Regions from separate parts of the Legionella donaldsonii genome, predicted to be linked through region 1. Evidence: riboswitches for the same ligand, from Rfam matches in the RefSeq annotation. Region 1 holds a riboswitch; the other holds the start of a gene.

Region 1 (5,757 bases):
TTATTCGGCCACAAGAAAATTATTCCTGAAATAAGCCCCAATAAAACGACAGCAGGTTTTTTGGGCGGAGTAATAACGACTTCTTTGCTAGCAATTCTGTTAAGCCCCCTTTTAACACCGTTTACCTGGGTAAGCGGCTTATTTTCCGGCTTATTAATTGCTATTAGCGGTTTTATTGGGGATCTTACCATGTCTGCAGTAAAACGAGATTTAGGTATCAAAGATACTGGACAATTATTACCCGGGCATGGGGGCATTTTAGATCGCTTAGACAGTATTATTTTTACTGCCCCCCTCTTTTTTCATTTTTCGAGGTATTTTTATTACTGATGAATAATTTACTACGTTTCCTTTTCTTTCAATTTTTTGTCAGACCAATCATTGGTATTTTGCTTGGCTTAAATGTTCGCCATCGTGAGCGTTTGCCCATTAAAGGCCCTGCCATTCTGGTAGCCAACCACAACAGTCATTTAGATACCATGGTCTTGATGACCTTATTTTCATGGAGATTACAAAAAAATATCTACCCTGTGGCTGCTGCTGATTATTTTTTGAAAAATAAGCTCCTCGCCTGGTTTTCACAACATATCATCGGTATTATTCCTATTCAAAGGAAAACTAAAGCTGGTAAAAATCCCTTTGCCTTGATTCAAACTGCGCTGGACCATGATAAAATTATTATTTTTTATCCCGAAGGCTCACGAGGCGAGCCGGAAAAAATGAGCGAAATCAAAAGAGGCATCGCCCATCTGGCTAAAAATAATCCTACTGTTCCTATTTACCCCATCTTCATGTATGGCTTGGGCAAAGCGCTCCCTAAAGATGAATCATTGCTTGTTCCCTTTGTGATTGATGTGGTCATTGGCACCCCAGTACTATGGCCCGGGGATGCAACAGAACTATTAGATACAATTAAATCCCACTTTGAAAAACAAAAGCAGGAATTAGTCATTAATGAATGGAATTAAATGGATACTACTCTTACCAGCAGTCACACCGTAATTTTATACAACATAACTTAAAATTCTTTAGTTTTTTGAGGTAAATCTAAAGCCTCGACTAGTGCTTGATAACGCGGATAAACGTGACTGAAAGAAGCCATCTTGCCAGGAGCAAAAAAGGAGGTACGAGTTGGCTGTCCTTTTTTTAACACTAAACTTACCTCTTCTTCCAAACTAACTTCCGTTTTCAACCAGCCAGATGCATCGTGTACCAGTAAAGGAAAAGCAGTAGGCTGAGATGACAACGCTTGATTTAGCTGACGAGTATATACTCGTAATTGAAATTTCATTGGATCCGCTTCACAAGTTTGTACATTATAACGTAGTTTATGCAATGCATTCGTTTGACTAGGGTGAACTTCAGGTGTTGCAATTTCTTTAAACTCGTTAAACAAAAAAAACTGCGGAACCCCCTTTACATAATTGTACATGACGGTTCCTTCATCCGTTTCAAGAACCCTGCTTTTGCCCGAGAATTTAGTCTTGGAAAGCCCTTCCTCATCAAGCAAGCCCAGGATCTTTAAATCAAGCTCCCCCCCCACTCCTCGTTGCTTGACCAAATCGATGGTAAATTCGCCATCCATAAATTCTACTTCCCTACTAATGAAGGATAAATCGGTATCGGCGTCAGCGTGGGTTAAGCTTACATTTCCTTTTTTATCAGCGATGATGACAGCAACACAACCTTGTAGACCCACTGTTGCTGGAAAACCGCTTTGTGCCACCGTTTTTCTGACCGTTTCATTTTGACCAGCAATCAGCATTGTTCTTGGTGGGCGCTCTGATGTTTTACTACTATACATTTTTAACCCTTACTCAGTGAATTAATAATATAATAGCATTTTGCTTATCAAATAAGCACGTTGGGCGAAAAAGAATACTCGCCTTTGAGGGTAGGTAGAGGAATATCAGCATAAATTCGTAAATCATCAACCGAGCAAGGACTCATTTCTACGGCTTTTAACGTACCATCGGCATCTCGAATCCAGACACCGGTTGCTTTAGCCGCATGGATATCGCTTTGAAAACTCCCTGCGCAATTTATTACAATGGCGGTGTCCTTAGCTACTTTATTAGGGATAGTATAAATCGTGTTTGCCACAATAAGATGTACATCCACCGTTTGACCTGTTCTTCTTTGCTCCGACACTAAAACCCCCTCCTTGTGATCAGCGCAAATTTCAAGGCCAAAGCGAATGTCGTTTTGGGTAAAAAACGGCTCTCCATGCCCAGGGTAAAACATACCTACAAATGGCTCCAAAAGCTCATTTGCTTCTATTCGCTTGCTATAACGTTTGGGTTTATGCGTTCCATCTCCTGAATGGAAGAAAGCAGTACTGGTATTTTTTACCAAGGTCATCCCTGCAATTTCTTGCTGAAAATCCTGCGCTGGTTTGAAATTTCTAAGTTGCCACTTTTTTATTGTGTCAGCATATTTTATCTTTTTCTTCGCATCGGCCAGATCCAGGTTTTTCTCCATATAAGTGGTACCTGGAATAATAATGGCGTTAGGAAAATCATCAACTAACTTTTGTAACCGCTCCCCAGCCTTTTGAAATGCCTGTTTTGAATAAGAAAAATTTTTCTCCGAAGCATCCATATTAAGCAAGGCAAATTCAGGACATAAAAAAACAAGCGTATTGTCTTTATCAGGATCTCCAGCCATAGCTAATTGGTAAGCCTGCTTAAATTTGGCTTCAATCAATGTCATCTTTTCATCCAGGCTCTTATTAATTAAATTATCACCTGGGTCCCACATAACAGCAGTGATTGTTTTCATAAATTAAACTCAAGAGCTAGTCTAAGTATAGCCAAACCGAATAATCGATTGTGTAAAGTACAATTCAACCCAATTAAAAACGACCTATAGAATTGTTATCGTGAACAACTGTATAGCCTTTTTCACCTGTAAAGACTGCTTCAAAAAATTGCCATTCAAACTCTGCCGATTGCATGAAAGATGAAATAACTCGTTCTTGTTGTAAGGGACACATTATAGGCTCCGTTAATTCTTGCGTAATTTGGGTGATGGTTTTGGTAGCTGATATAAAATTCTCGCTGGAATAAGAGGCCATCCACCTTCGATAAGGATGATCTAAAGCACGGGTTGTAAGATCTATTCGCTTTCCTAGCTCCCTATAGATCATAAAGCAGGGGAGAAAGCTCGCCACTGCTACTTCTATAGGAGCATGTTTCGCGTTATCAAGAAGATAATCGGTATAACTCGCAATAACAGGAATTTTTTTACGAATTGCTTTATGGTTAAAAAAAGTTACTGCTGGTGACTCTGCAAGATACTTAAGATGAAATTTACGCTCTGTTTCCTTAATATAGGCTGACACCCCTCGCAATTGCTTTGCATACACTTGATTAGAACATCGCAGTGATGTTAATCCCAGGGCATAAGAAAGGTCACGTAAATAAAGTTCATCCTGTTCTAAGTAAAGCTTGAAGGTTGTCCTGGATAGGGAGCCCTCATAGAGTTTTTGATTAAATGGATGGTGGTGTATTTTTGGAAAAACAGTAGAGCATCTATGCATTATTCTTGAAAATACCATCGCTTACCTCCTCAAAATAAATCGGAGGAAGTAGCCAATGAGTATACAGAGCCCAAAAACTCAGTTTCATCAATCTCACTCTCCCTCCGCAGGCATTACCCAGTGCAGGTTATAAGGGTCTTTCTCAGCTTTGGCAGGAACCAAAGCACCCCTGGTGAATCATTCATCACGAGTCTAACGAGCCAAGATCAGGCTGTCAATAAACATGCTGGATTAATAAATAGATAGTCATGATGTTAAAAAGATGAATCGCATCTTCTTAATTATGGAGCGGCCGTGTAATCCGGCATTAGCCTCCTTTTCAGATCATTGCCCAGGTTAGTCTGCAGGTAGCGTACCAACGCATGCACGCTCTTTTTTATTCAAACTACTCTAAAAATAAAGTAATTACGCTGAGATTTTATCGCTAATAATCATGCTGACAGGTTTTCCCAGCCAGACTTCTATTTTGGCTAGACAGGCTCGAAGATGGTTAGTTTGCATATGCTGATCAAGATGACTTCTACTTTCCCATTCTTCAAAGCAGACAAATTCGCAAGGATTATCTTGCCCCTGGTAGAAATGATATTCAATGCAGCCTGACTCTTGGCGCGAGGGGTTCACCAACGCTAATAATGCTTCTTTTACCTTTGATTCACTGCCATCTTTGGCCGTCACTGTAGCAAACACTGTAATCATCTTTTTAATCCTTTAAATTTAGAATTAATCTTTACTTAATTTCATTGTGATATTATGTCACACAAATGGTGTAAACCAACTTTTATTAAGGCAACGATTATGGCTTTATCACTTGCAGAACAAGGTAAATTGCGCGACGAATATGACAGTTTAAGCCAGCTGGTTATTGAGCAAGAAGAAGACCAGTGGGTAGCAAAAAAAGAAGCTATCATCGCCCTTTGCACCGAAAATGATATACCGTTATACAATATGGCTGCATTAAATGTTATGAAAGCCAGTGGACTTTTAAGCCGCTTACTAAAGCTTATGGCACAATACGAAAAGTTAGAAGAAGCCAATGTCGTATGGGATCAGGAATTCTTAACCTGGAAACAGACCTTTGACATAGAGGTAAAAAAAGCAACCTTGGCTTTAGTTACCCTACATGATCAGGCTTATCTAAGCATCGCTGATCAATACCAAAAAAGAGGGGAGGTTTCTGCGCAAACCTTACTCACCATAAAAGATATGACTGACCTCTTGGAAGATCCTGATTTTATTTCTGATGACGTTTTAGTCTCAGCCCCCTTTTCACTCCTGGAAATGTCTACAGACCAGGAAGAGCAGGTAAAAGCCTTGATAGAGCATGCTGCCAGAGAAGGAAAGAAAGTATTTTTACCGGTTAACTATGATGGACATTGGTTTTATTTACTAAAAGAAAAAGAAGGCGAGGAAGACGTCTGGTCGATACAAGACGAACAACCTTTTATAGACGATGAAGCAGCACTTTCAATCAGACAAAAAGGAATGCTGAAACACAGCACTGCTTTGCTCGATAAATTGATTGGCAAAGACAATTATAATGAATTATTGGTGTACTCTACTGAAGATCAATTCAATGATTTTGATTGCGGCACTCGGGTAATTAACGCGTACCGAACAATAGCAGATTCCGATTATCTGGAGCATAGCCACGCAGACATCCTGGTCGAACTGCTTGAAAAACAACTTTCGCAAGAAGAGTATGAGGCACTTCCTGAATTACTTTTTAGTGAAGACATAGAACTTAGTGAAAAAGTCGATCAGGTTATCGAAGCGACTGTAGCGACTCAAAATTCAGAGCATGAGCAATTTGAGAACTATCAAACACTTGTAAAGAACACCGTTTATGACGTAATCAATAGACAAGGTTTCTTTGCCAACCTGCAAAATAGAATTCCTGTTCAGGATCTTGAAAAAGATCTGGACATCGATCTAACCGATCGAAGCGCAGAAGAGATAGAAGAAATTGACGAGGAATTTGCAGCAGCTCTTCAAGAAGCTGAATGCATAAAAGCAGGCCTTTAATTAAGGCCTGACTATAATCTTACCAATTTGTTCATTTGACTCCATATAACGATGCGCTTCTGCAATCTGCTCTAGAGTAAAGGTTCGAGCAATTTGGGGCTCAAACGAGCCATCTTCTAAATGGTCAAAAATATATTTTTCAGCTTTGGCACGAACTTCGGGTAAGCTAACAATTTCAAAGAGGGTATAACCCC
Region 2 (5,757 bases), 130 kb from region 1:
TTTAACCTGGTCTATAATTAACCCGTGGGATTCTGCATCATAATGATGCAGCGTAGTATAAGGAGATTTATTATGAAGATTAAATCCACAATAGCTGGGTTAGTATTCGCTACATCGATGATTGCAGTAGCGGGCACAAGCCAAGCTGCATGTGCATCTTGTACCGTGCAAGAAGGATTTTCAGGAACTGGATGGCACATGGTTCGATGTAATATTTGTCTTCAACCTGCCGAAACCTGGCAGCAATATGTTAGCGGAGGATACGCTCCACCAGTAACTGGAAATAATAACCTATGGCTCATAGGACGATAATTTCCAGTACAGAGGGGGAGATTGACTCAGTAGTTCTGGCTGGTCTCACCCTCGCTTCTTTAATTGAAATATAAACGCTTCAAATAGATGCACACCCGATGTTTTTGCAGATGATCAAATGCATTTGAGTTCAGAAACCCTGTTCAAGTCTATTCATTAATTCTGTCGCTTCTCTGCGGGTAAATGGTTTAGAGATGAAACCGGAGATGTTGGCTTTTTGAATTTGTCTGGCAAATTGCGCTTCACTATGCACACTCAAAGCGACAACGGGAGTCTTTTTATTAAGCAGGCTGGTGGTTTTAATTAGCTCTGTAACCTCAAATCCATTATGTCTGGGCAAGCTTAAGTCCATCACGATAAGATCAAAATGCATCAGGTTGCATTCTTCCAGGGCTTCTTCACCTGACTCAGCTACAATGACGTCACAGTGAAAGTCTTCTAAAATGGCCTTAAACGCTTCCTGGGCTGGCTTGGAATCGTCTACTAATAGGAGTTGATATCTTTTCATGATCCACTTAATCCCTGTGAAAAATTGATAAACCAATTTTAAGTGCGTTAATCAGCATTATTGAAAACCAGATTACTTTAGCAATAAAAAACAGATCAGAACAGTCACCGGCATGTGATCGCTAATTTTATACCAAGCCTCAGTCTCTGAGGGCTCGACCGATTTATTTTGAACAGCACTTTTAGATGCCGTGCCTATAGCACGGCAGGTAGGTCATTAAAGGGCTTTCATAAACTCAGTCAGATCCGCTTTTTCCTGAGTATTTAATTGTAATTGCAGAACCAAATTAAAGAATTCGACCGTATCAGCCAAAGTCAACAGACGACCATCATGCAGGTAAGGTGGAGAATCCTTTATACCGCGTAAAGGAAAGGTTTTAATCGGTCCATCACCTACTGCTCTGAGCCCATTGATGGTTTGTGGATTAAAGAAACGTTCCGTATGCAGGTTATGCATGGTGTTGTCGGTGTAATAAGGAGGGGTGTGGCAAGTGGCACATCTTGCTTTACCAAAGAAAAGTTCCTGGCCGCGCAATTCTGCTGGCGTTGCTTTAGCTGGATCCAGTTTCCCATCCCAACTCAGTTTGGGAGCAGGCGGAAAATCCAATATTTCCTGAAACTCAGCCATGAAGTGGACCTGGCTGCCACGCTCAAGAATATTGATTCCCTTTTTGGTCGCAATGACCGGGTCGCCATCAAAATAAGCAGCACGTTGTTCGAATTCAGTAAAGTCTTCGATTGTTTTTAAGGCGCGCTGTGAGCCAAAGAGCCGCTGAATATTTACACCACGCAAAGTCGGGGTATTAATACGATGACGAAACTCTTGTGGGCGAATGTCTCCAACCAGGTGAGTTGCCTTGTTGGTATGGCCATTGGCATGGCAATCAAGACAAGCAACACCACGGCTGGGTTCTATGGTGCGCCGATCATCGGTTTGGTTAAATTGTTGTTGTGGGAAAGGGGTTACCAACAACCGTAGACCTTCCAATTGTTTAGGGTTAAGGATGCCGTTAAATAATTCAAAATAATTATTGATAGTTACCAGCTTTCCTTGTGATACATCGCCAAGATCCGGACGTGTTGTCAAAAAGATTGGGGCAGGAAAGGGTGGTAAAAAATGGTCGGGAATATCAAAATCCAGATCAAAGCGAGTCAGATCGCGGTGTTCCTGCTTGTTGATTTCATCGATAGCAAATTTTGGAAAAAGCATACCCCCTTCAGGATGGTTGGGGTGCGGCAGAGGCAAGAAACCTTGAGGATATAACCCTTCTTCCTTAATTTGCTCGGGCGTCATTTTAGCGAGTTGATCCCAGGTTGTTCCTTGAGGTAGCTTAACGCGTACACCTTCCTGAATGGGTTTCCCATTTGACATTTTCGCATTTTGCGACGGGTTGTTGGTTAAATCATAACGCTGGTTAAGCAAATCCTGCTGTTTTTTATTAATCGCGTCTTTTGCAGCAGACATGCGCTTCATAACTGTCTGAAAAGGTTCTTGCATGATAACGGGCATGTAGCTGGTAGGCGGTGCACCAGAGGCTTGGGAATTAGAAGGTGCCGTAGCTGGAGTAGACGCCGGCTCAGCATAGGCTGACGTTATAACTGAGCAAGAAAAGGCGGTCAATCCAATGATTTTTTTTAACATAGAAGATCCATTTCTTATGAATATAGTCTTCCTAATCATAAAAGAGTTGTAATTTCATTACAATAAGAGAACTTTGATGCTTAGTTCCCCAAGACAAATAACTACTAATTCTGCACAAAATTGCACGCAGGTTGACAAGTTTTTTCGCTTCAACTAAATTAAGGGTCGTTTTTATCACCGGGGGTGCTTTGCAGCGATTCGTGTTGCAAGGCTGAGAAAAACCCTTAAAACCTGCTCTGGTTAATACCTGCGGAGGGAGTGTGATGGTTAGAGATATTTTTCTTATTTAATGGCCTTTTAAGCAGGCTTATCTTTGACGTCACATCCTCTGTTGTATGAATAGAAGGATGTTATGGCTGCTCCATTTTACAAACTTATGTTGGTCACCCATCGCGGGTCTTGTCCTTTAGCGGAGTATTTGCTCTTTATTGAACAATGTGTCAGTGCAGGCGTTAGTTCTGTACAACTTCGCGAAAAAAATGCTTCCCCAGCTTTTCTATTAGCATTCGCTTCTGAACTTAAGAGTCTTTTAGATCACCACCATATTCCGCTGATCATCAATGATGATCTTGAACTGGCTTTAGCCGTCGATGCACAGGGTCTGCATTTGGGACAGACGGATGGTTCACCACAACTTGCCAGACAGCGTTTGGGGCCGGATAAATTGCTCGGTTTATCAATAGAAACGGAGGATGATTTGCAGCGAGCCAATCAGTCTGTTGTGGATTATGTGGCCGCCAGTGCAGTTTTCCCTACTCAGCATAAAAAGAATATTCGTACAACCTGGGGCTTGGATGGGCTGCACCGTTTAAGTTTGCGCTCGACTCATCCAATGATCGGTATTGGCGGTATTGATCAACACAATGTCAAGGAAGTCATGGCAGCGGGAGCGAAGGGGATTGCGGTAATTGGTGCTCTGCATAAGGCGGAAAACCCTGCGCTTATGGCAGCAACGCTACGTCAATTAATGGAGGGAAGTGAAACATGATGAATCTGTTGAAGGATTTGGAAGAGGCGTTAGTTAGCCTCCGTCAAACGAAGCCTTTGGTTTTATGTTTAACCAATTTTGTTACTATGGAATTTATGGCTAACAGCTTATTGGCCTCGGGGGCGGCACCCTTGATGAGTCAGGCGATGGATGAAATAGAAGAGCTGATTACGATCAGTCAAGTCGTTAACATCAACTTAGGTACCCTCGATCACGCTTTTTATGAACGCGCTTTAGAGGCGGCAAAAATAGCCAAGTCACAAAGCAAGCCTGTTGTGCTGGATCCCGTTGGTGCTGGCGCAAGTCGTTTACGCACCACTGCGGCAAAATCGCTTCTCCCTCATGTCGATATCATTCGCGGCAATGCCAGCGAGATTCTGGCTTTAAGCGATGAAGCAGGTGATACGAAAGGCGTTGAATCGGCCCGTAGTGTGAATCAGGCAATGAATGCTGCGCAACAACTGGCTGTTTCACCATCAAAAATTGTTGTAGTGAGTGGCCCGGTTGATTTTATAACCGATGGCAGACAGGCAATCAATTTACCCTTTGGTTCACCACTGATGCCTTTGGTGACGGGTATGGGTTGCACGCTGACTGCTGTAATCGCTGCCTTTGCGGCAATTGGCTTAAGCATGTACCAGGCTGCTCTACTGGCGACTGCTTATTTTGGTTTATGTGGACAACTAACCCAGCATAAAACACAAGGACCAGGCGCTTTTCGACAAGTATTTATTGATAAATTATATAAACCCGATTGGGAATTATTCGGTGAGTGGATTGCAGGTTCTGAGATAGTTGACTCGTTCAATTCGATTAACTGAGATAGAAAAATGACAATGCGCTATAAAACCCTGTCTATAGCAGGTTTCGATGGTTCCGGTGGGGCGGGTATTCAAGCCGATTTGAAAACTTTTTCTGCTTTTGGCTGTTATGGTATGACAGTGCTAACCGCGTTGCCGGTACAAAATACCCGTGGGGTTAAAGCTTGTTATGAGCTGCCTTTACAGGCTATTGATGATCAATTGCATACTATTTTTGAAGATATCCGCCCAGACAGTATTAAAATCGGTATGCTTTTTAAACGAGATATTATTGAGTTAGTAGCCCATTTCCTCAGGCGCTACGCAGCAGGAATCCCGATTGTCCTTGATCCCGTACTTGTCGCTAAAAGCGGCGATCGGCTGCTATTACCTGATGCCCTGGATACCATGAGATCAGTGCTTATTCCGCTTGCAACAATCATTACACCGAATTTACCCGAGGCTTGGGCATTAACTGGTGAGACGAATGCTGCGAGTGACACCATGCTGGAGCTAGCGCGAAAGCTGATTAAACTGGCCCCGCAAAATGTCTTATTAAAGGGCGGGCATTTATCCGCATCCCACTCGAATGATCTGCTTCTTAACCAAAATGGGGAGTTTTGCTGGCTAGAGGGAACCAGAATTAATTCAAACAATACACATGGAACGGGATGTACCTTATCTGCTGCTATCAGTGCGTGCCTGGCTTTAGGTATTGAGTTAAAGGAAGCGTGTAAAATAGCTAAAGACTATGTGTTTAAGGCAATAGACGCCGCGAAAAATGAGCAAATTGGCTTGGGACATGGGCCGGTACATCATTTTTATAATCTCTGGCACAAGCTGGACTTTTATAAACCTTGAGCGACTCTTGTTTAAGAGTTTGCTTTTTCCCTTACTTTAGAGCTATAACTTATTGGAGATAAACCAAAAGGATAGAGCAATGAGTACCTTTCTCATAGCGATTTTAGTCATCATTGTGTTACTCGTCTTCTGGGCGATAGGCATTTTTAATAGCTTAATTGGCTTAATTGAGGCGATTAATAACAATAAACGCCAAATTGATATTCAATTAGATAGGCGCTTCAAGGTATTTGAATCCTTAATTGAATCAGTAAAAAAATACATGGATTACGAGAAAACCACTTTGAAGGATGTCGTGGCGTTACGTAATCAAGCGCAGGCAGCCAAGGCTGCTGGCGATGAAAAAGCCCGGATGGCGGCAGAAAACGGGATTTCGCAAATTGCATCTGGCTTGAATGTGGTGTTTGAGCAATATCCTGACCTGAAGGCAAGTTCGAACGTTTTGCAATTGCAAGAAGAAATCGTCAATACTGAAAATAAACTGGCCTATTCCAAGCAAGCTTATAACGATAGTATTGAACGTTATTACGCGAAGAAAAAATCCTTTTTTGAATCCATGGTAGTTAGTTTTTTCCGTGATAAATTGGATAAAGTATTTGACTATTGGTCATTGCCTGATGATCAAATTAAGGCACGCGAAGACTATA

What was found. Region 1 has a riboswitch for thiamine pyrophosphate ahead of DYC89_RS01465 (TenA family protein). Riboswitches for the same ligand answer to the same signal wherever they lie in the genome.
Region 2: another riboswitch for thiamine pyrophosphate. It lies ahead of thiE (thiamine phosphate synthase); the one in region 1 lies ahead of DYC89_RS01465 (TenA family protein).

Annotation. Positions count from the first base shown of each region.
Region 1 is NZ_UGOA01000001.1:315,386-321,142, reverse strand. Features, by position in the region: gene DYC89_RS01485 (phosphatidate cytidylyltransferase) at 1-330, shown strand, start outside; gene DYC89_RS01480 (lysophospholipid acyltransferase family protein) at 330-968, shown strand; gene DYC89_RS01475 (hypothetical protein) at 1,019-1,804, opposite strand; gene DYC89_RS01470 (hypothetical protein) at 1,852-2,781, opposite strand; gene DYC89_RS01465 (TenA family protein) at 2,855-3,559, opposite strand; TPP riboswitch at 3,623-3,722, opposite strand; gene DYC89_RS01460 (putative quinol monooxygenase) at 3,947-4,237, opposite strand; gene DYC89_RS01455 (hypothetical protein) at 4,292-5,563, shown strand; gene DYC89_RS01450 (zinc-dependent alcohol dehydrogenase family protein) at 5,564-5,757, opposite strand, start outside.
Region 2 is NZ_UGOA01000001.1:443,357-449,113, forward strand. Features, by position in the region: gene DYC89_RS02115 (hypothetical protein) at 73-312, shown strand; gene DYC89_RS02120 (response regulator) at 443-820, opposite strand; gene DYC89_RS02125 (cytochrome B6) at 1,037-2,461, opposite strand; TPP riboswitch at 2,631-2,737, shown strand; gene thiE (thiamine phosphate synthase) at 2,814-3,449, shown strand; gene thiM (hydroxyethylthiazole kinase) at 3,446-4,270, shown strand; gene thiD (bifunctional hydroxymethylpyrimidine kinase/phosphomethylpyrimidine kinase) at 4,286-5,110, shown strand; gene DYC89_RS02145 (LemA family protein) at 5,190-5,757, shown strand, end outside.